DNA from 3 places in the Cupriavidus sp. C1SS-2L genome. Region 2 is predicted to be linked to each of the others. Evidence: predicted binding sites of a transcription regulator. Region 2 holds the regulator's gene; each other region holds the start of a gene.
The links. Region 2 encodes sigma-54, which starts transcription at its own class of promoters, with help from an activator protein. Its sites were predicted from a motif close to TGGCANGNAANCTGCTTT; they were not measured.

Region 1 (6,168 bases), 1.5 Mb from region 2:
CGGACATGACGTACGCGGTTTCAGTCTCGATCGAGTTCGTCAAGACCGGCCCCGTCACCGGTGGCACGTTGGACCCGTCACAAACCCGGTTTGGCTTCGGGGTCTACCAGGGCTCGACCGCGGGTGCGCTTGGCGGGAGCGGGAACAACTATATCGGCTTCAGCGGCAATGCCGTGCCACGGCCCATCACTTGCAACGTGAACTACCCGTCGACCGTGACGCTCCAGCCTGTTCGCGCGGCCGATCTGCGCTCGCCGGGGGCGACAGCGGGGTCGGTGCCATTCTCCATAGGGGTGACGTGCGACACACCAGCCATCATCGGCGTCACCTTCGACGCGGCGCCCGGCACACCGATACAGGCGGCGCAGGCGGGCGTGCTCGGGGCGTCGGAAGCCGGTGCGCAGGGCACCGCCGCTGGTGTTGGCTTCCAGATCGTGACCGGAGGCAGCGATCAGCCCGTGGCGCTGCAGGGTCGCACTGCGCTGGGCAATATCCAGGCCAACGTTCCGGCCTCGTACAGCTATGCGGTTCGCTACACCAGGCTGAACAACGGCTTGCCTGTGACGGCCGGTACGGTGACCAGCGCAGCGACGTTCACGTTCGATTACGAATAGGCAAACAGCTCCGCCACTACTTCTTCAGCCGATACGCGAGCTGCGGCCGCGTGATGCCCAGCATACGCGCCGCCGACGACAGGTTGCCGCGCGTCGTGTCGATCGCAAGCTGCATCAGCCGCGCCTCGATCTGCGGCAACGACACCTGCTGATCCAGCAATTTCTGGATCAGCGCATCGGCATCTTCGGGCGCCTCGACAGCGGCCTGCTGGCTCGCGAACAAGTGGGACGTATCGATCAGGCCGGCAGCGGGCGCCAGCAGCACGCCGCGCTCGATCATGTTTTCGAGTTCGCGGATATTGCCGGGCCACTGGTACTGCATCAGCGCATCACGCGCCCGCTGGCTCAGTCCGCGTACCTGCTTCTGGTAGCGCGCGTTGAAGCGCTGGATGAAGGCTTGCGCGAGCTCCGGAATATCGTCGCGGCGCTCGCGCAGGGCAGGGATGGCGACAGGATACGTGCTGATACGGTAGAACAGGTCCGCGCGGAACTGCCCCTGCCGGATCGCCTGCGCCAGGTTGACGTTGGTGGCTGCAATCAGCCGCACATCGATCTTGCGTGTCTCGACACCGCCCAGCCGCTCGACCTCTGCATTCTGCAGCACCCGCAGCAGCTTGACCTGCGCCGAGAGCGGCAGGTCGCCGATCTCGTCGAGGAACAGCGTGCCGCCGTGCGCGCGCTCGAAGCGGCCGGGGCGCGACTGCTGCGCGCCGGTGTACGCGCCTTTCTCCACGCCGAACAGCTCGGACTCGATCAGCTCGTGCGGGATCGCCGCGCAGTTCACGGCGATGAACGGTTGCTCGCTGCGCGGGCCGTGGTCATGCAGCCAGCGCGCGAACATCTCCTTGCCGGCGCCGGTTTCGCCGGTCAGCAGCACGGTGATGTGGCTGTCGGCAGCGGCGGACAGCAGACCAAACGCTTCGCGGAAAGCAGGGGACTGGCCGATCAGGTTGCCCTGGTTGGCGCCGCACAGCGTTTCGCGCAGCGTGCTGACTTCCTGCTGCAGGGTGAGCAGATCGCTGATGACGGAATCGGGCTCGAAGTACTTCAGGTAGTCGGGATCGTTCCACTCCTCGGCCGGCTTGCCGACGATGCGGCACAGTGCGTCGAGCCGCCGCTGGCATTCGGTTTCCTTGTAGATGACGAGGCGGTCCATGAACGTGCTGCTGTAGCCGGACGCATAGCCGAGCTGCACCCAGCAGCCGCCTTCCTCCCGGCTCAGCGACTCGTTGAAGGGCGCTTCGCCTTCCCATGAATCCTGCCAGAGGAATTCGCCGTAGAAGTGGCCGGTGTCGCGGTTGATCTCCAGGCGCACGGGGTCGACCCGCGTCACACCTTCGAGCATGTGGAGCTGCGGGCCCAGCAGGAAGGCGTCGTTCGGCGAATGCTCGAGTTCTTCCTTGCGCTCGCGCTTGACCATCTCGGCATCGCGCATGCCTTGCGCGTAGCCCATGCGGATCAGCAGGCCCTTGCCGCGCTCCAGGCCAAGCGTGTCGAGGATTTCCTTGCGCAAGTAGCTCAGGGCCTCCGTGTGCATCAGCACCATGCGGGAATCGCCCAGCCGGATCTGTGCGGCCTTGGGGTCGATCGTCAGCAGCGAAGCCAGGTCGAACGGCGGCTGCTTGGGGGGCGCGGTCATCTCATCTCCAGAATGCCTGCGGGCGCGAATCGATCCGGAGGGGAGCGTCCTGGCCTCGGTTTTCCGTAGCCTAACACGCGCGTTCGGGGCCTACGCAAACGCTGCCGCGATGCCAGATTCGCGTGTTGCACCGCAATAGCGACGGATTTGATCATTTGGTGAAAACCGGCTTTTTCATCTCATCAAATCGTCAAGCGACCTCGGCGCGCCAACCGCGCGCGACCTCCCGCCAGCCCTTGTGGCATATGGGCTCGTGTCCCGTGGCACGGCCTTCGCTATATGTCTCCTCACCAAAAACAGCGCACGCCAGCCGGTGTGCAGCGCAAAAGGAGCGAGACATGACCACGCCCATCGTCCATTCCGCCTCGTCAGCTTCCCGCCGGTCGCAGCCCTACGTCCGGGTGACCTCGCACGGCCAGCAATGGGTCGAGTTCGAGTTCTCGCTCGGAGACCCCGCGCTGTATGTGGAGCTGGTCATGCGCCCTGACCAGTTCACCGCGTTCTGCGCGGCGCAGTGCGCCATCACGGTGTCGCATCAGCTCGGCCGTGCGCTGGAACGCGAACGCGACAAATGGTGCGAGACCGTGGCCTGAAGCCGCGGCGGCACGACATCCACCAGGGAGACAGGAGAGCCCACATCATGCAAATCGATATCCGCACGGACAGCGTCAGCCCGATCCGCCAGACCTTCGCCAACCTGGCGCGCCGCCTCGGCGCAGACAAGCCGGCCACGCGCTACCAGGAGGCAATGTACGACCTGCAGCCGGAAACCAGCTTCCACTACCGCCCGCTGTGGCAGCCACAGTACGAGCTGTACGACGCGCGCCGCACGCAGGTGGTCATGCAGGACTGGTACGCGCTGAAGGACCCGCGCCAGTTCTACTACGGCAGCTACGTCAACGCCCGCGCACGCCAGCAGGAAACGATGGAAAAGAACCTGGAGTTCGTGGAGAAGCGCGGCCTGCTGGCATCGCTGCCCGAGCCGCTGCGCGAGGTGCTGACGAGCGGCGTGGTGCCGCTGCGCCATGTCGAATGGGCGGCCAACATGAACAACGCCGCCATCACCGCGTATGGCTTTGGCTCCGCCATCACCGAAGCGGCGATGTTCCAGACGATGGATCGCCTCGGCATCGCGCAGTACCTGACCCGCATCGGCCTGCTGGTGGGCGACAAGGCCGCCGTCGACGCGGCCAAGGCGGCATGGCTGGAAGACCTGGCCTGGCAGCCTCTGCGCCATGCGATCGAGGACCTGCTGGTGCGCGATGACTGGTTCGAACTGCACGTTGCGCAGAACCTGGTGATGGACGGGCTGCTGTACCCACTGATCTACCAGCGCCTCGATGCACGCCTGTCCGCCGAAAGCCCGGCGTTCTCGCTGGTCACCGACTTCATGAACGCCTGGTACGCCGAGACGGCGCGCTGGGTCGATGCCACGGTCAAAACCGCTGCGCAGGAGTCGCCCGAGAACGCCAGCGTGATCGCCGGCTATGCCTTCACCTGGCTCGACCGCTTCGAGCATGCGCTGGCACCGCTCGCGCGCCGCCTGTTCGCTGGCGATGCTGGAGCTGCGCTGGACGAGTCTGTGGCCGCTCTGACCAAGCGGCTTGCGGGACTGGGTCTGACCCGTGCCACTGACGAAACACCGGCTAAAGCCGCTGCCTGACACCGAGGAGACCGCCATGACCGCACAGATCGTATTCATCGCGCTGCAGGCCAACGAGGAGATGCGTCCCGTCATCGACGCCATCGAGGCCGACAACCCGCACGCCACCGTCAACCGCTACCCGGCCATGGTCAAGATCGACGCGCCCGGACGGCTCGAGATCAACCGCGCCAGCGTGGAAGAGCGCATGGGACGCGCGTGGGACGTGCAGGAACTGCAGCTCGGCCTGATCTCGCTGGCCGGCAACATCGACGAGACCGAAGACCAGTTCGTGCTGGCCTGGCACTGAGCCGGACATCAAACCCGACATACCAGGAGACAAGGACATGACCACCGCCACCGCAATCGCCTCCGCCGCTCGGCAAGCCGCCAGGCCCAAGCTGTCGCTCAAGGAAAAGTACGCCATCCTCACGCGCGACCTCGGCTGGGAAACGACCTATCAGCCGATGGATGCCGTATTCCCGCAAGACAAGTTCGAAGGCATCGTGATCCATGACTGGGATGGGTGGGAAGACCCGTTCCGCCTGACCATGGACGCGTACTGGAAATTCCAGTCCGAGAAGGAACGCAAGCTGTACGCGATCATCGACGCGTTCCAGCAGAACAACGGCCAGCTCAACGTCACCGATGCGCGCTACGTGAACGCACTGAAGCTGTTCCTGACCGGCGTGTCGCCACTGGAATATGCCGCGCACCGCGGCTTCGCGATGGCCGGCCGCACGCTGCGCGGCGTCGGCGCGCGCGTGGCGTGCCAGATGCAGTCGGTCGACGAGCTGCGCCACTGCCAGACCCAGATCCACACCATCAGCCACTACAACAAGTACTTCAACGGCTTTGCCGACTGGCGCCACCTGCATGACCGGCTGTGGTACCTGTCGGTGCCGAAGTCGTACTTCGAGGACGCCATGACGGCGGGGCCGTTCGAGTTCATCACGGCGATCTCGTTCTCGTTCGAATATGTGCTGACCAACCTGCTGTTCATGCCGTTCATGTCGGGCGCGGCGTACAACGGCGACATGGCCACCGTGACGTTCGGTTTCTCGGCGCAGTCGGACGAATCGCGCCACATGACCCTCGGCCTCGAAGTGGTGAAGTTCATGCTGGAACAGGACCCGGCGAATCGCCCGATCATCCAGAAGTGGATCGACAAGTGGTTCTGGCGCGGCTACAGGCTGCTCACGCTGGTGGCGATGATGATGGACTACATGCTGCCCAAACGCGTGATGAGCTGGAAGGAAGCGTGGGAGATCTACTTCGAGCAGAACGGCGGTGCGCTGTTCGCCGACCTGGCACGCTATGGCATCCGCATGCCGAAGTACCACGAGCAGGCCGCCAAGGAGAAGGACCACCTGTCGCACATCGCATGGTCGATCTTCTATAACTTCAACCACGCCGCGGCGATCCACACCTGGGTGCCTGAACCATCGGAAATGGACTGGCTCGCGGAGAAGTATCCCGACAGCTTCGACAAGCACTACCGCCCGCGCTTCGACTACTGGCAGCAGCAACAGGAGGCAGGGCAGCGCTGGTTCAACCCTGGCCTGCCGATGTTGTGCCAGGTGTGCCAGATCCCGATGGCCTTCACCGAGCCGGGTGACCCCACCCAGATCTGCTACCGCGAGGCCGAGCACGACGGCGACCACTATCACTTCTGCTCCGACGGCTGCCGCGACATCTTCCTCGGCGAACCCGAGAAATACGTCCAGGCCTGGCTGCCGGTGCACCAGATCTTCCAGGGCAATTGCGGCGGCGCCACGTTGCCTGAAGTGCTGGACTGGTACCACCTGCGTCCCGAAGACCGCGGCGACTATGCCGATTCACAGGACCGCGCGAACTGGCAGCGCTGGACCGGGGCCCAGAGCGCGCAGCCGGCGGAGCAGGGCAGTGGCGCCGCGTGCTGCGACCACAAACACGACTAAGAACGAACCGGAGACCACCATGCCAGTCATCGCACTGAACCCGGGCTACGCGGGCGAAACCCGCGACCGCGTCGAGAACTTCCACGGCAACCAGCTCGTGTATTTCGGCTGGGACCAGCACCTGCTGTTCTGCAGCCCGTTCACGCTGCCGCTGCCGCCCGACATGCCGTTCGGCACCATGGTCAGCGACGTCATCGCGCCACTGCTCGCCGCGCATCCCGAAGGCGCGGCTATCGACTGGACGCAGGTGCAGTGGCTGCTCGGCGGCGAGCCCTTTGCGCCGGATGCGGACGCCAGCCTGGCCGTCAACGGGCTCGGCCACAAGTCGCTACT
Region 2 (6,168 bases):
CAGACGTTCGAATTCGCCGTCGTTGCGGCGCACAAGCTGCACGACCAGCTTCATCTTCATTTTCCGACGCACGGCGGTTTCACCGAAGATGGTCTTGATGTCGAGCAGGCCCAGGCCGCGCACTTCCAGCAGGTTCTGGAGCAGCGGCGGGCAGCGTCCTTCGATGAAATCCGGCCCAAGGCGCACGAAATCCACGGCATCGTCGGCTACCAGTCCGTGGCCGCGCGAAATCAGTTCCAGGCCCAGTTCGCTCTTGCCCAGGCCCGACTCGCCCATGATCAGCACGCCCATGCCGAGAATGTCGAGAAACACGCCGTGCATGGTCACGCGCGGCGCGGAAATGCGCGACAGGTACAACCGCAGGTGGTCGATTACCGCTGCGGACGACACCGGCGTGGTGAACAGTGGCGTGGATGAACGCGTGCAGCGCAGTTCCAGGTCCGGCGGCGGCTCCATGCCGTCGGCCACAACGAGGAACGGCGGCTCCAGCAGGATCAGCTCGCCCATCTGGCGCTTGCGGGTTTCGTCGTCCAGGCGCTGGTAGTACGTGATTTCGGGCTTGCCGAGGACCTGGATCCGGTTCGGGTGGATCAGGTTCAGGTGGCCGACGAGGTCCGCGGCCGAGGTGGCCTCGCGGGCAAACTCCACGTCGAAGGCGCGGTCCGCACCTTCCAGGCCAGCCACCCACGAGAGTTTGATGTCGGCTGCGTTGTCGTCGAAGATCGACTGCGAGGTGACGCCGGTGAGTTCCATGCGGTATGACTTTCGGGGCGGGGGCAGTGCCGGGCTTTAGGGTCGTCCGGTCTGTTGCCAGCCCAGGGGAAGGGTCAGGGATGCCACTGTGTCAGTAGCTGATGCACTTCTTCGGGTGTGGCCAGCGTTGCGAGGCCTTCGCGCATGTCGCGATCGGACAGCAACTGCGCGATTTCCGAGAGGATCTCGAGATGCTGCTGCGTGGCCTGTTCCGGCACCAGCAGGAAGATCAGCAGCGAAACGGGTTTGCCGTCGGGTGATTCGAAAGGGATCGGCTCGGCCAACCGCATGAACGCGGCCAACGGCTGCTTCAGTCCCTTGATGCGCCCATGCGGAATGGCCACGCCTGCGCCAAGGCCGGTCGAACCGAGCGACTCGCGCGCAAACAGGTTGTCGGTCACGGTCGCCCGCGCCACGCCATGGTTGTTCTCGAAGAGGAGCCCGGCTTGCTCGAAGACACGCTTCTTGCTGGTGACGCTGACGTCGAGGTTGATGTTGCCGGGTGGCAGCAGTTTGGCCAAACGATTCATGGGCGATGCGAGGATTTCAGTTAGCAGGCAGATGGGACTGCTCGGCCGTGCAAGGCTGCGGGCCGCTTTATGGCGATACCATGGTTTGCCAGGCGTTTGGCCATTATAGAGCAGCGTCTCCCCTGACTTGTGCAACGCAGCGTCGGGCCTTGTGTATCCCTGTGCCGTGCTCGTGCCGCCGCACCGGGATAGGGCGCGCGCACAGGAGTCGCTACCGGCTATGTCTTAGAGAGCATACACCGCGCCGCGTCAGTTGCGAACACCTATGCCAGTAACCTGCACAGGATGGCCGCCAACAGACGCAAAAAAGCCGCGCTACATGGCGCGGCTTGCTTTTCTCAGTCCCTTTCAGCGGCCAGCCTTACGACCGGCAGGCATGATCATTGCTGCTGTAGTTGCGCTTCGGCCATCTGGTACTTGACCGCTTCGCGGTCGTGGCCTTGCACGCGATCCTTGTAGCGAAGCACCTGGCGGTCCAGCTTGTCGACAAGTGCGTCGATGGCCGCATACAGGTCTTCGTGATGGGCTTCAACAAAGATGTCCTTGCCCCGAAGGTGCAGATTGATTTCCGCGTACTGCCGCCTGTCCTTTTCCTTATGGTTATCGACTGAAAGTAGCACGCTAACGCCAATGACTTGATCGAAATGCCTGACGATACGCTCCAGCTTCGTTTCCACGTACTCACGCAGCGGAGGCGTGATGTCCAGGTGGTGTCCACTGATCTTGAAGTTCATAGCGCTTCTCCTTCTGAAAGAGCTGCACCAGGCAGGCGGTGCAACTCGGCTACAAAGTCTTGCGGAGATTGACAGCGGGGATCTTCAGGGCTTCGCGATACTTGGCGACGGTACGGCGCGCGACAACGAAGCCTTGTTCACCCAGCAATTCGGCAATTCGGCTGTCGGAAAGAGGACTCCTCGGGTCTTCGGCTCCTATAAGTTGCTTGATCAAGGCGCGGATCGCCGTTGATGAAGCCGCGCCACCGGTTTCGGTGGACACGTGGCTACCGAAGAAGTACTTCAGTTCGAAAGTACCCATCGGCGTTGCCATGTATTTATTGGTCGTCACCCGGGATATGGTTGACTCGTGTAATCCCAGTGTATCGGCAATCTCCCGCAAAACCAAGGGGCGCATCGCGATTTCGCCGTGCGTGAAAAAGTTCTTCTGACGTTCGACAATTGCCTGTGAAACTCGCAGGATTGTGTCGAACCTTTGCTGAATATTTTTGATCAGCCAACGTGCCTCCTGCAGCTTTTGCTGCAGCCCGGCAGCGCCGGATTCCCCCTTCGCTCCGCGCAGGATCTGCGCGTACATGTCGTTGATGCGCAGGCGGGGCATCACATCCGGGTTCAGCTGTGCAATCCAGCCGCTGCCGCTCTTGCGCACGAACACGTCGGGCACTACGAAATCCGCTTCAGGCCGGCTGTACGCATGCCCGGGATACGGCGCGAGCGAACGGATCAGTTCATGCGCGGCTTTTAGCGCCGCTTCGTCCACCTGCAGCGCTTTTTTCAGGCGCGTGTAGTCGCGCACCGCAAGCAATTCAAGATGATGCTGGACGATCGACAGCGCCAGTTCGCGCTGCGGGTGCTGCAGCCGGCGCAATTGCAGGCTCAGGCATTCGGCTGCATTGCGCGCGCCCACGCCCGCCGGGTCGAAGCTCTGCAGCAGCGTGAGCATGGCCTGGACTTCGTCGACTTCGAATTCGAGTTCCTCGGGCAGTTCCGAGCAGATCTCGTCGAGCGACGTGCTCAGGTAGCCGTCGTCATCGAGCGATTCGATCAGGAAGATCGCCAGCCCCTTGTCGCGCAGCGAAATCTTCAGCGGCGTGAGCTGTTCCATCAGATGTTCGCGCAGCGTGGGCTCGGCATCGCGCAGCTGCATGGGCGTCTTTTCGTCGTCCTCGCCCTGGGGGCGCCGCGCGAAATCGTCGAGGCTCCAGTCGCTGCCGTAGTCGTCACCGCCGCTGTCGGTGTAGTTCTCGTCATCGCTGCCGCGTGCGCTGTCGGCATTCGCTTCGCCATTGCCCTGCGGTTCGGCAGGAGCGGGAGCCGGGGCACTTTGCAGGTTGACCGAGCCATCTGCCGCTACGCGCAGCGGACTTTCGATCCAGTCGTTTTCGCGCTCCAGCAGCGGGTTCTCCGTGAGCGCCTGCTCGACTTCCTGTTGCAGTTCCAGCGTTGAGAGTTGCAGCAGTCGGATCGACTGCTGCAGTTGCGGCGTGAGTGCCAGATGCTGCGAAAGGCGGAGCTGGAGCGACGGTTTCATGCGACCTATTTTATGCGCATCTTTCCGATGTTGGAACGGAAATTGCTATCGCATGTGTCGCCTGATCGTCTCTTTCCCGGTGGCCGCGTGCCACCCCCGCTTCACATGCGGAAATTCTCGCCCAGGTAGACGCGCCGCACCGATTCGTTCGCGATGATGTCTTCAGGCTGGCCCGCCGCGAGCACGGTGCCTTCGCTGATGATGTACGCGTGGTCGCAGATGCCGAGCGTCTCGCGCACGTTGTGGTCGGTGATAAGCACGCCGATATTGCGTGCCTTCAGGAAGCTGACGATGCGCTGGATTTCGCCGACCGCGATCGGGTCCACGCCGGCGAACGGTTCGTCCAGCAGGATGAAGCGCGGCGACGATGCCAGCGCGCGCGCAATTTCAACGCGGCGGCGTTCGCCGCCCGACAGCGAAAGCGCCGGGTTGTTGCGCAAGTGGGCGATCTGCAGGTCGTCCAGCAGCGTATCGAGCCGCGCGTCGATCTCGGCCTTTGGCAGCGGCTTGCCGTTCACGACCTGGAGCTCCAGCACCGCGCGGATGTTCTCTTCGACATTCAGCTTGCGGAACACCGACGCTTCCTGCGGCAGGTAGGAAAGCCCCATGCGCGCGCGTTCGTGGATGGCCAGGCCGCTGATGTGCTGCCCGTCGAGCACGATATCGCCCTCGTCGAGCGCCACCAGGCCGACGATCATGTAGAACGACGTGGTCTTGCCGGCGCCATTCGGACCCAGCAGGCCCACGACCTCGCCGCTTTTCACGTCGAGCGACACGTCCTTGACCACCGTACGCGTCCCGTAGCGCTTCTTCAGGTGGCGCACGACCATCGTGCTGCTCTCGGCACGGACGTCGTTGGCGGCGGAAGCGGGCGTGGGGGCGAGTGTTGCGGTATCGGTCATGATGGCGGTCGTGCGCTCGCGCGCGGGATTCAGGGCTTGCTGGACGGCGCGGGCGCCGGCTTCAGGTCGAGCGGCGCGGCAGCGGCCGCACCACTCGCTTCCTGGCGCGGCGAGAGCACCGCGCGCACGCGTCCAGACGGGTTGCCGGCCGAGGTGTTGTCACCCCCGCCGGCCGCGGTATAGAACTCATTGCGGCTGTCATAGGTCAGCACCGCGCCGCGGATCTCGTCGACGAGCTTGGCACCTTGCAGGCGCGCCATGCGTGCGTGGCCGATCAGCTTGGACAGCTCCTGCTTGCCGTCGTACTCGATGCGATCGCCCCAGCCGTCCATGTACTCGTCGACGCCGTCACGCTTCTGGCGGATATACGCCTGCTTGCCGCCCTTGGCCGTGGCCACCGCGTACTGGTAGCCCTCGGGGTCGGTGCGGATCTCGGCGGCGTCGGACTTCAGCACCATGGTGCCCTTGGTCAGGACCACATTGCCGGTCAGCGTGTAGATCTGCTTGACGTCGTCGTAGCTGGCGTTATCGGCTTCCAGTACCAGTGGCTTGTCCCGGTCCGCGCGTTCGGCATGGGCGGCCGGCGGCGCCAGCGCGGCAAGCACGGCGGCTGCGGCCAGCAGCACCGGGGCGGCGCGCCGGCGGGACAAGGTCGACAGGGAGGCAATCATGTTGGCAAAGGGTCGCAGGAAGGCGGAAATTCGCGCGAACCTCGGGTCCGCGGTGCCGCCCCGTCGCGCGCGGGCGGCTGTTGTTGTCAGGATCCCGGAGTCCGGGCAGGTGCACCGGTAATGATGGTGCCCCGTACGTTACCCAGCAATTGTACTTCGCGGGTAACGTTGTTGAAGATCAGGCCGTTGGCGGTCATGACCGACGGGCCGCGCGTGAGCTTGACGGCCTTGTCGGTCTTGACGATGTCATCGTTGAGCAGCACCTGGAAGTAGCTCGACGCCGCCGTCAGCAGCGGGTCCTTGGCCGCATCCGCTCCCTGCTGGCGTTCGACGAAGCCATTGCCATACAGGTCGATGACCGAGCCTTCGGCGTTCATGCGGCCGAGGTCGGCACGCGCGGACACCGGCGGCCGGTTAGGCTGATAGGCGCGCATGGCGGGACGGGTCACTTCGTAGGTCTGGTCGTCGTCGAAGTGGACCATCTTGTCGCCGGTGAACCGCACCTTGGTGCCGCCGTCCTGCGCCAGCTCGGTGGCCGAGAACCGCTCAATGTAGTAGTCGGCCTCGTGCTTGCGGACGACAGGCGCCTTGGTGCCTTCCTGCTGCGAATTGATCTGCACCAGCCAGAACGTGCTGCCTGCCACCACTGCCATCAGCAGCAATGGCAGCAGGCGCAAGACGATCCCGGTGAGGGAGGACAGGAGGGCCTGCATGGTCTCTTTGCGTGCGCGCCGTGGATCAGATGACCTTGGCGCGGGTCAGGTCGTGGATGTGCAGCGCGCCCACCAGGCGCCCGTCATGGTCGACCACCAGCAACTGGTTGATGCGGTTGGCTTCCATGACCTGCACGGCTTCGACGGCCAACTGGTCTTCGTGCACCACGTGCGGGTTGTGGTGCATCACATCGCCGATCGGCACGGTCTTCCAGTCGCGCGGGGTTTCCAGCAGGCGGCGCAGGTCGCCGTCGGTGAAGACGCCGATGGCCTTGCCGTCAGAGTCGACCACGGCGGTCATGGCCATGCCCTTGCGCGTGATTTCCATGAGCGC
Region 3 (6,168 bases), 1.6 Mb from region 2:
TCCCGCAAATTCACCAGGGGAGCCAGCCAGCATGAAAACGATCGACATAGTGATCACCGATGATCACGCAGTGGTGCGCACCGGCTACCGTCGCCTGCTGGAACTGGACGAGGGGATGCGTGTGGTGGCGGAGTTCGGCGATGCCGATACTGCCTACGACTGGCTGGTCCGCAATCGGGCTGACGTGCTGATCCTTGACCTGTCCATGCCCGGCCGCGGCGGCCTGGAGATGCTCCAGCGGCTGCGTATACGCGTTCCCGCGCTGCACACGCTGGTGTTCAGCATGCACGACAGCGCCGCCATCGTGATGCAGGCGATGCGCGCCGGGGCGGTTGGCTATCTGACCAAGAACAGCGCGCCGGAGGCGCTGGTGGACGCTGTACGCAGGGTGGCGGGCGGCCTGCGGGTGCTGTCCGATGACATCGCCGGCCTGCTCGACACGGGTGGGCAGCCGCCGCACCTTGCGTTGTCGCCGCGGGAGTTCGACCTGTTCCGTCAGTTCGCGCGTGGCACCGCGCTTGAGGACGTCGCTGCGCGCTTCTGCCTCAGTACCAAGACCGTGGCCAACTACCAGACGCTCATCCGCAAGAAGATGGGACTGGCCAACCGCATCGAGATGCATCGCTATGCGGTGGAGCATGGTTTCGGTTGACCGGCCAGGCCGTTGGCGGTTGCTCAGTTCTGGAGCAGATGCAACGCAGTGTTGCGCGCTGACACGGTCGCACAGCGCTTTGCGGCCGCAGCCGGCCGGTTTTGGCGGCGATTCGATTGGCATGGGAATTGCCGACTGCGTGTCGGATGCATGGCGCAGTGGTGCGCCGCGGACACCGAGAACAATGAGGAGATGACAATGAGGACGTTACGACTAATGATGGCCGTCGCGACCGCCGTGGCCAGTCTGGCCACTCAGGCGGCAGTGACCGATGCCATGATCGAGAACGATGCGAAGAGCCCCGGCGACGTGTTGTCATGGGGCATGGGACCGCAAGGGCAGCGCTATTCCGGCCTCACGCGCATCAATACCAAAAACGTCGGCAACCTGGTGCCGGCGTGGTCGTTCTCGTTCGGCGGCGAGAAGCAGCGCGGGCAGGAAGCGCAGCCGCTGATCCACGACGGCAAGATGTTCGTCACGGCGTCGTATTCGCGCATCTACGCGCTCGACCTGAAGACCGGCAGCAAATTGTGGAAGTACGAACACCGCCTGCCGGAAGGCATCATGCCGTGCTGCGACGTGGTCAATCGCGGCGCGGCGCTCTACGACAACCTGGTGATCTTCGGCACGCTCGATGCGCAACTGGTGGCACTGGACCAGAAGACCGGCAAGGTCGTGTGGAAGGAGAAGCTGGAGGACTATGCAGCAGGCTATTCCTATACGGCGGCGCCGCTGATCGTCAAGGGCATGGTGCTCACCGGCATCTCGGGCGGCGAATTCGGTGTGGTCGGCCGCGTCGAGGCCCGCGACGCCAAGACCGGGCAACTGGTGTGGTCGCGCCCCGTGGTGGAAGGCCATATGGGCTACAAGTACGACAAGGACGGCAACAAGACCGAGAACGGCGTGACCGGCACGGAGAACGCAAGTTGGCCCGGCGAAACGTGGAAGACCGGCGGTGCCGCCACGTGGCTCGGCGGCACCTATGATCCGGCCACCGGTCTCGCTTACTTCGGCACCGGCAACCCCGGCCCGTGGAATAGCCATATCCGCAAGGGGGACAACCTCTATTCGGCGTCGACGGTGGCCATCGATCCGGCCACCGGCAAGATCGTCTGGCACTACCAGAACACCCCGAACGACGGCTGGGATTTTGACGGCGTCAATGAGTTCGTGACCTTCGACCTGGACGGCAAGCGCATGGGCGGCAAGGCCGACCGCAACGGCTTCTTCTATGTCAACGATGCGACCAACGGCAAACTGGTCAATGCCTTCCCGTTCGTGAAGAAGATCACGTGGGCCACTGGCATCGACCTGAAGACCGGCCGGCCCACCTTCAACGACGAGGGTCGCCCGGGCGATCCGGCCAGCGGCGCCGACCCGAAGAAGGGCAAGTCCGTGTTCGCCGCGCCCGGCTTCCTGGGTGGCAAGAACCAGCAGCCAATGGCCTACAGCCCGCAGACGGGCTTGTTCTACGTGCCGGCCAACGAATGGGGCATGGATATCTGGAATGAGCCCGTCAGCTACAAGAAGGGCGCCGCCTTCCTGGGTGCCGGATTCACCATCCATCCACTGAACGAGGACTACATCGGTTCGCTGCGCGCCATCAACCCCAAGACCGGCAAGATCGTCTGGGAGGTCAAGAACAACGCGCCGCTGTGGGGCGGTGTGATGACCACCGCCGGCGGGCTGGTGTTCTGGGGCACGCCGGAAGGCTACCTCAAGGCCGCCGACGCCCGGACCGGCAAGGAGCTGTGGAAGTTCCAGACCGGCAGTGGCGTGGTCGCGCCGCCGGTCACGTGGGAAGAGAACGGCGAGCAGTATGTCGCCGTGGTGTCGGGCTGGGGCGGTGCGGTGCCGCTGTGGGGCGGGGAAGTCGCCAAGCGCGTGAATTTCCTGGAGCAGGGCGGTTCGGTGTGGGTGTTCAAGCTGCACAAGGGCTGAACGACAGGCAGGTTGATGGCTGGAGACGCTGGCATCCCTGTGCGGATGCCAGCGTTCTCGCAACGCGAAACAGCGGGATACGATATGAAGATCGAATGGATGGCGCTGGTCGTGGCTTCGCTGCTGCCTTGCGCGGCACTGGCGGGCACTGCGGCCGATATGCAGGCCGTGGCTGACAAGAATGGGTGCTTCGCTTGCCATGGCATGCAAGCGAAGGTGATCGGCCCGGGATTTGCCGAGGTGGCGGCCAAGTACAAGGGAGACAGCCAGGCGGCCGATCGTCTGGGCAAGAAGATCCGCGAAGGGGGCAAGGGCGTGTGGGGGCCCGTTCCAATGCCGGCGCACGGGAATCTCGGCGAGGCGGATGCCCGGAAACTGGCGGAATGGGTGCTGAGTATCGGGTAAGCGGTATGGTGGTCCGCGGCACGACCGTTGCAGTTTGTCGTGTCGGGACCCGCCCATCAAAACATCGCTTGTGTCATTCGTTCCCGCTGCTCAGCCGCAAGGAATTGCCATCGCTGCGAAACACCATCGGCTGCACATCGGCGTGCCTCTGCGACGCCGCCAGCCTGCCTTGCAGCACGATCTCCCTGACTTTGCCATGCTCGCCAGAGCGCTCGCACACCGGATCCGTCGCGGCGGCGTCGCCAGTCAGCAGTAGCGCCTGGCAGCGGCAGCCGCCTTGGTCCTCCTCGCGATGGTCGCATGAGCGGCAGGGCTCCTGCATCCACGCGGTGCCACGAAAACGGCGGAAGGCCTCGCTGTCGCACCAGATCTCCCGCAGTCCTTGCGTCGTGACGTTCGGCAATGCCAGGCCCGGCAGCATGCGCGCCGCATGGCACGGCAGCGCAGTGCCGTCGGGCGCCACGCCAAGGAAGGTCGTCCCCCAGCCATTCATGCACTTCTTGGGCTTGCCTTCGAAGTAGTCGGGCACCACGAACAGTATCTGGCACTGCTTGCCGATGCGCGCGCGGTATTGGCTGACGATGTCCTCGGCTTCAAGCAACTGCTCGAGCGTCGGCATCAGCGCAAGACGGTTGTGCCATGCCCATCCGTAGTACTGCGTGTTGGCGAGCTCCAGATATTCGGCGCCCATCTGCAGCGCCATTTCGATGATGGTGCCGACATGGGGCAGGTTATGCCGATGCAGCACGCAGTTCATCACCATCGGGTAATCGTGCGCCTTGATCAGCCTTGCCACGCGCTGCTTCAGGTCGAAGGTGCGCGTACTGGAGAGGAAGTCGTTGAGCTCGCGAGTGGAGTCCTGGAAGGACAGCTGGATATGGTCCAGCCCCGCTTCGCGTAGCGCAGCGAGCCTCGCGTCGGTCAGGCCCACACCAGAAGTAATGAGGTTTGTATAGAAGCCGAGCCCATGCGCATGCCGCACCAGCGTTTCCAGGTCCTTGCGCAGCAGCGGCTCGCCGCCGGACAGCCCGAGTTGCACCGCGCCCAGCGCTCGGGCTTGCGTGAATACATCGCACCATTGCCCGGTGCCGAGTTGGGCCGTGTGCCGGGCATAGTCCACCGGGTTGGAGCAGAACGCGCAGTGCAGCGGGCAGCGGTAGGTCAGCTCGGCCAGCAGCCACAGCGGCGGGCCTGGCCGTTCGGCGGCACGGGGCTCAGACAAGCCAGCCGCGTTCGGTCGCATGTTTGACAAAGGCGTGTACCTCCGGGGCGATGCCCTGCACGCTGAATGCGGCCTGCAGGTCGTCAATCATCATGTCCAGCGTATGACAACCGTCGCAGCGCTGCAGGATGGCGGCGGCGCTGTCGTTGAGGGTCACCATGCCTTCGGGGTAGAGCAGCACCCAGCTCTGCTGGGCCTCTTCCCACTGCAGGCGGAAAGTCCGGTGCAGGACCGGACGGGCGAGGTCTGGCGGATCGGTCGTCATGGGTTGGCTAGCTGGATGGCATCGAGCATCGACCACAGCACGTCGAGCTTGAATTGCAGGATATCGAGCGCGCGTTGCTGTTGCTCCGGTGTACGGAAGTAGCCCAGCGTCACGCGCAGGCCGTGCTCGACGTCGCGCTGCGCGAGCGGGATGCGCGAGCGAAAGTAATCGAGCCCGGCGGCCTCGATCCACGAGTAATGCGTGGGCCAGCCCGCGAGCCGCTCCTTGTGGATCTCCGGGGCAAACATCTCGGTGAGCGAGGAGCACACGGCTTCCTGCCACGGCGCTCGCCGCGCAAAGTTGACATAGGCGTCGACGGCAAAGCGCACCCCTGGGAGCACGTGGCGATGGTCAAGCAATGCCGCGCGCTCCAGCCCTGTGGCTTCGCCCAGCCGCAGCCAGGCTTCAATGCCACCGGGCTGGGTGTCAGTCCCGTCGTGGTCCAGGATGCGTACCACCCACTCGCGGCGCGTGTCGCGCTCGGGGCAGTTGGCAAGGATGGCGGCGTCCTTCAGCGGGATATTGGCCTGGTAGTAGAAGCGGTTGGCGACCCAGGCGCGGATCTGTCCCGGCGAACACAATCCGGCCGCCATGCGCTGGTTGAACGGGTGATGAATGTGGTAGCCGGTTTCTTTGGCGCGCAGCCGCGCTTCGAACTCCGCGGGACCCGATGCGGTGGAATATGTCATAGCGTGATCTCCATGCCGTCGTACGCCACCTCGATGCCGTGCCGCGCCAGCACCGCGTGCTCCGGCGAGTCTTCCACCAGCACGGGATTGGTATTGTTGATGTGGATAAGGATCTTGCGGCTCGCGGGCAGCCGGTCGAGGATTTCGATCATGCCACCCGGGCCAGACAGCGGGAGATGGCCCATATCGGCAGCAGCCTTCGTGGAGAAGCCGAGCGACCGCATCTCGTCCTCGCGCCAGAACGTGCCGTCGACCAGCACGACGTCGGCGCTGCGCAGTTCTGCGAAGACATGGTCGTCGACGCTGCCCAGGCCTGGCGCATAGAAGGCGCGGCGCCCGCTGTGGCGGTCTTCGATGCGCAGGCCGATGTTGTCGCCGAGGCGCGGCGCGTGGCGCCCCGGCGAATAGGGCGGCGCCTTGCTTTGCAATGGCACCGCGGTGAGCATGACGCCGTCCAGCGGCGGCACGGAGAACGGCGTGCCGTCGCAGGGCAAGGTATGCGTCTGCAAGCCGCAGTAGTGCGACAGCAAGCGGGTGAGCGGAAACGCGTTGCTCAGGTCGTCGAGCACTGCGGCCGTGGCAAACAGCGGCAAGGCCTGGCGATGCTCGCGCAGCATCAGCAGGCCGGTGACGTGGTCAATCTGCGCATCCATCAACAGCACCGCGGCGATTGCCGTATCGCGTGGCGAGCGGGCCGGCTGCAGCGCGGGCGTCTGGCGCAGTTGCTGCAGGATGTCGGGAGACGCGTTGACGAGTATCGAATCCGGTCCGTCGCCGGACAGCGCAATCGATGATTGCGTGCGCGGCGTGGCGTGTACGGTGCCGCGGCGCACGCCATCGCAGTTGTGGCAGTTGCAGTTCCACTGCGGAAAGCCGCCGCCGGCGGCCGATCCGAGTACGCGGATAGTTGTCATGGCGCGAGCGAGTCGAAGTGGGTCATCCAGGCGCGGGGCCGGCGTGCGGTTCCGGCATGCCGGAACCGCACGCCGGCACG

Region 1: the regulator sigma-54 is predicted to act here: its motif matches at 2,515-2,532, upstream of ACIGJG_RS08760 (phenol hydroxylase subunit).
Region 3: the regulator sigma-54 is predicted to act here: its motif matches at 770-787, upstream of ACIGJG_RS09220 (PQQ-dependent methanol/ethanol family dehydrogenase).

What each region holds. Positions count from the first base shown of each region.
Region 1 is NZ_CP172708.1:1,866,340-1,872,507, forward strand. Features, by position in the region: gene ACIGJG_RS08750 (fimbrial protein) at 1-614, shown strand, start outside; gene ACIGJG_RS08755 (sigma-54-dependent Fis family transcriptional regulator) at 631-2,253, opposite strand; gene ACIGJG_RS08760 (phenol hydroxylase subunit) at 2,592-2,846, shown strand; gene ACIGJG_RS08765 (aromatic/alkene monooxygenase hydroxylase subunit beta) at 2,894-3,916, shown strand; gene ACIGJG_RS08770 (MmoB/DmpM family protein) at 3,933-4,205, shown strand; gene ACIGJG_RS08775 (aromatic/alkene/methane monooxygenase hydroxylase/oxygenase subunit alpha) at 4,243-5,835, shown strand; gene ACIGJG_RS08780 (phenol hydroxylase subunit P4) at 5,855-6,168, shown strand, end outside.
Region 2 is NZ_CP172708.1:383,444-389,611, forward strand. Features, by position in the region: gene hprK (HPr(Ser) kinase/phosphatase) at 1-753, opposite strand, end outside; gene ptsN (PTS IIA-like nitrogen regulatory protein PtsN) at 828-1,283, opposite strand; gene hpf (ribosome hibernation-promoting factor, HPF/YfiA family) at 1,664-2,017, opposite strand; gene ACIGJG_RS01810 (RNA polymerase factor sigma-54) at 2,067-3,548, opposite strand; gene lptB (LPS export ABC transporter ATP-binding protein) at 3,650-4,450, opposite strand; gene lptA (lipopolysaccharide transport periplasmic protein LptA) at 4,480-5,121, opposite strand; gene lptC (LPS export ABC transporter periplasmic protein LptC) at 5,208-5,834, opposite strand; gene ACIGJG_RS01830 (KpsF/GutQ family sugar-phosphate isomerase) at 5,860-6,168, opposite strand, start outside.
Region 3 is NZ_CP172708.1:1,976,610-1,982,777, reverse strand. Features, by position in the region: gene ACIGJG_RS09230 (sensor histidine kinase) at 1-35, shown strand, start outside; gene ACIGJG_RS09225 (response regulator transcription factor) at 32-652, shown strand; gene ACIGJG_RS09220 (PQQ-dependent methanol/ethanol family dehydrogenase) at 851-2,593, shown strand; gene ACIGJG_RS09215 (c-type cytochrome) at 2,678-2,998, shown strand; gene pqqE (pyrroloquinoline quinone biosynthesis protein PqqE) at 3,072-4,241, opposite strand; gene pqqD (pyrroloquinoline quinone biosynthesis peptide chaperone PqqD) at 4,213-4,485, opposite strand; gene pqqC (pyrroloquinoline-quinone synthase PqqC) at 4,482-5,174, opposite strand; gene pqqB (pyrroloquinoline quinone biosynthesis protein PqqB) at 5,171-6,088, opposite strand.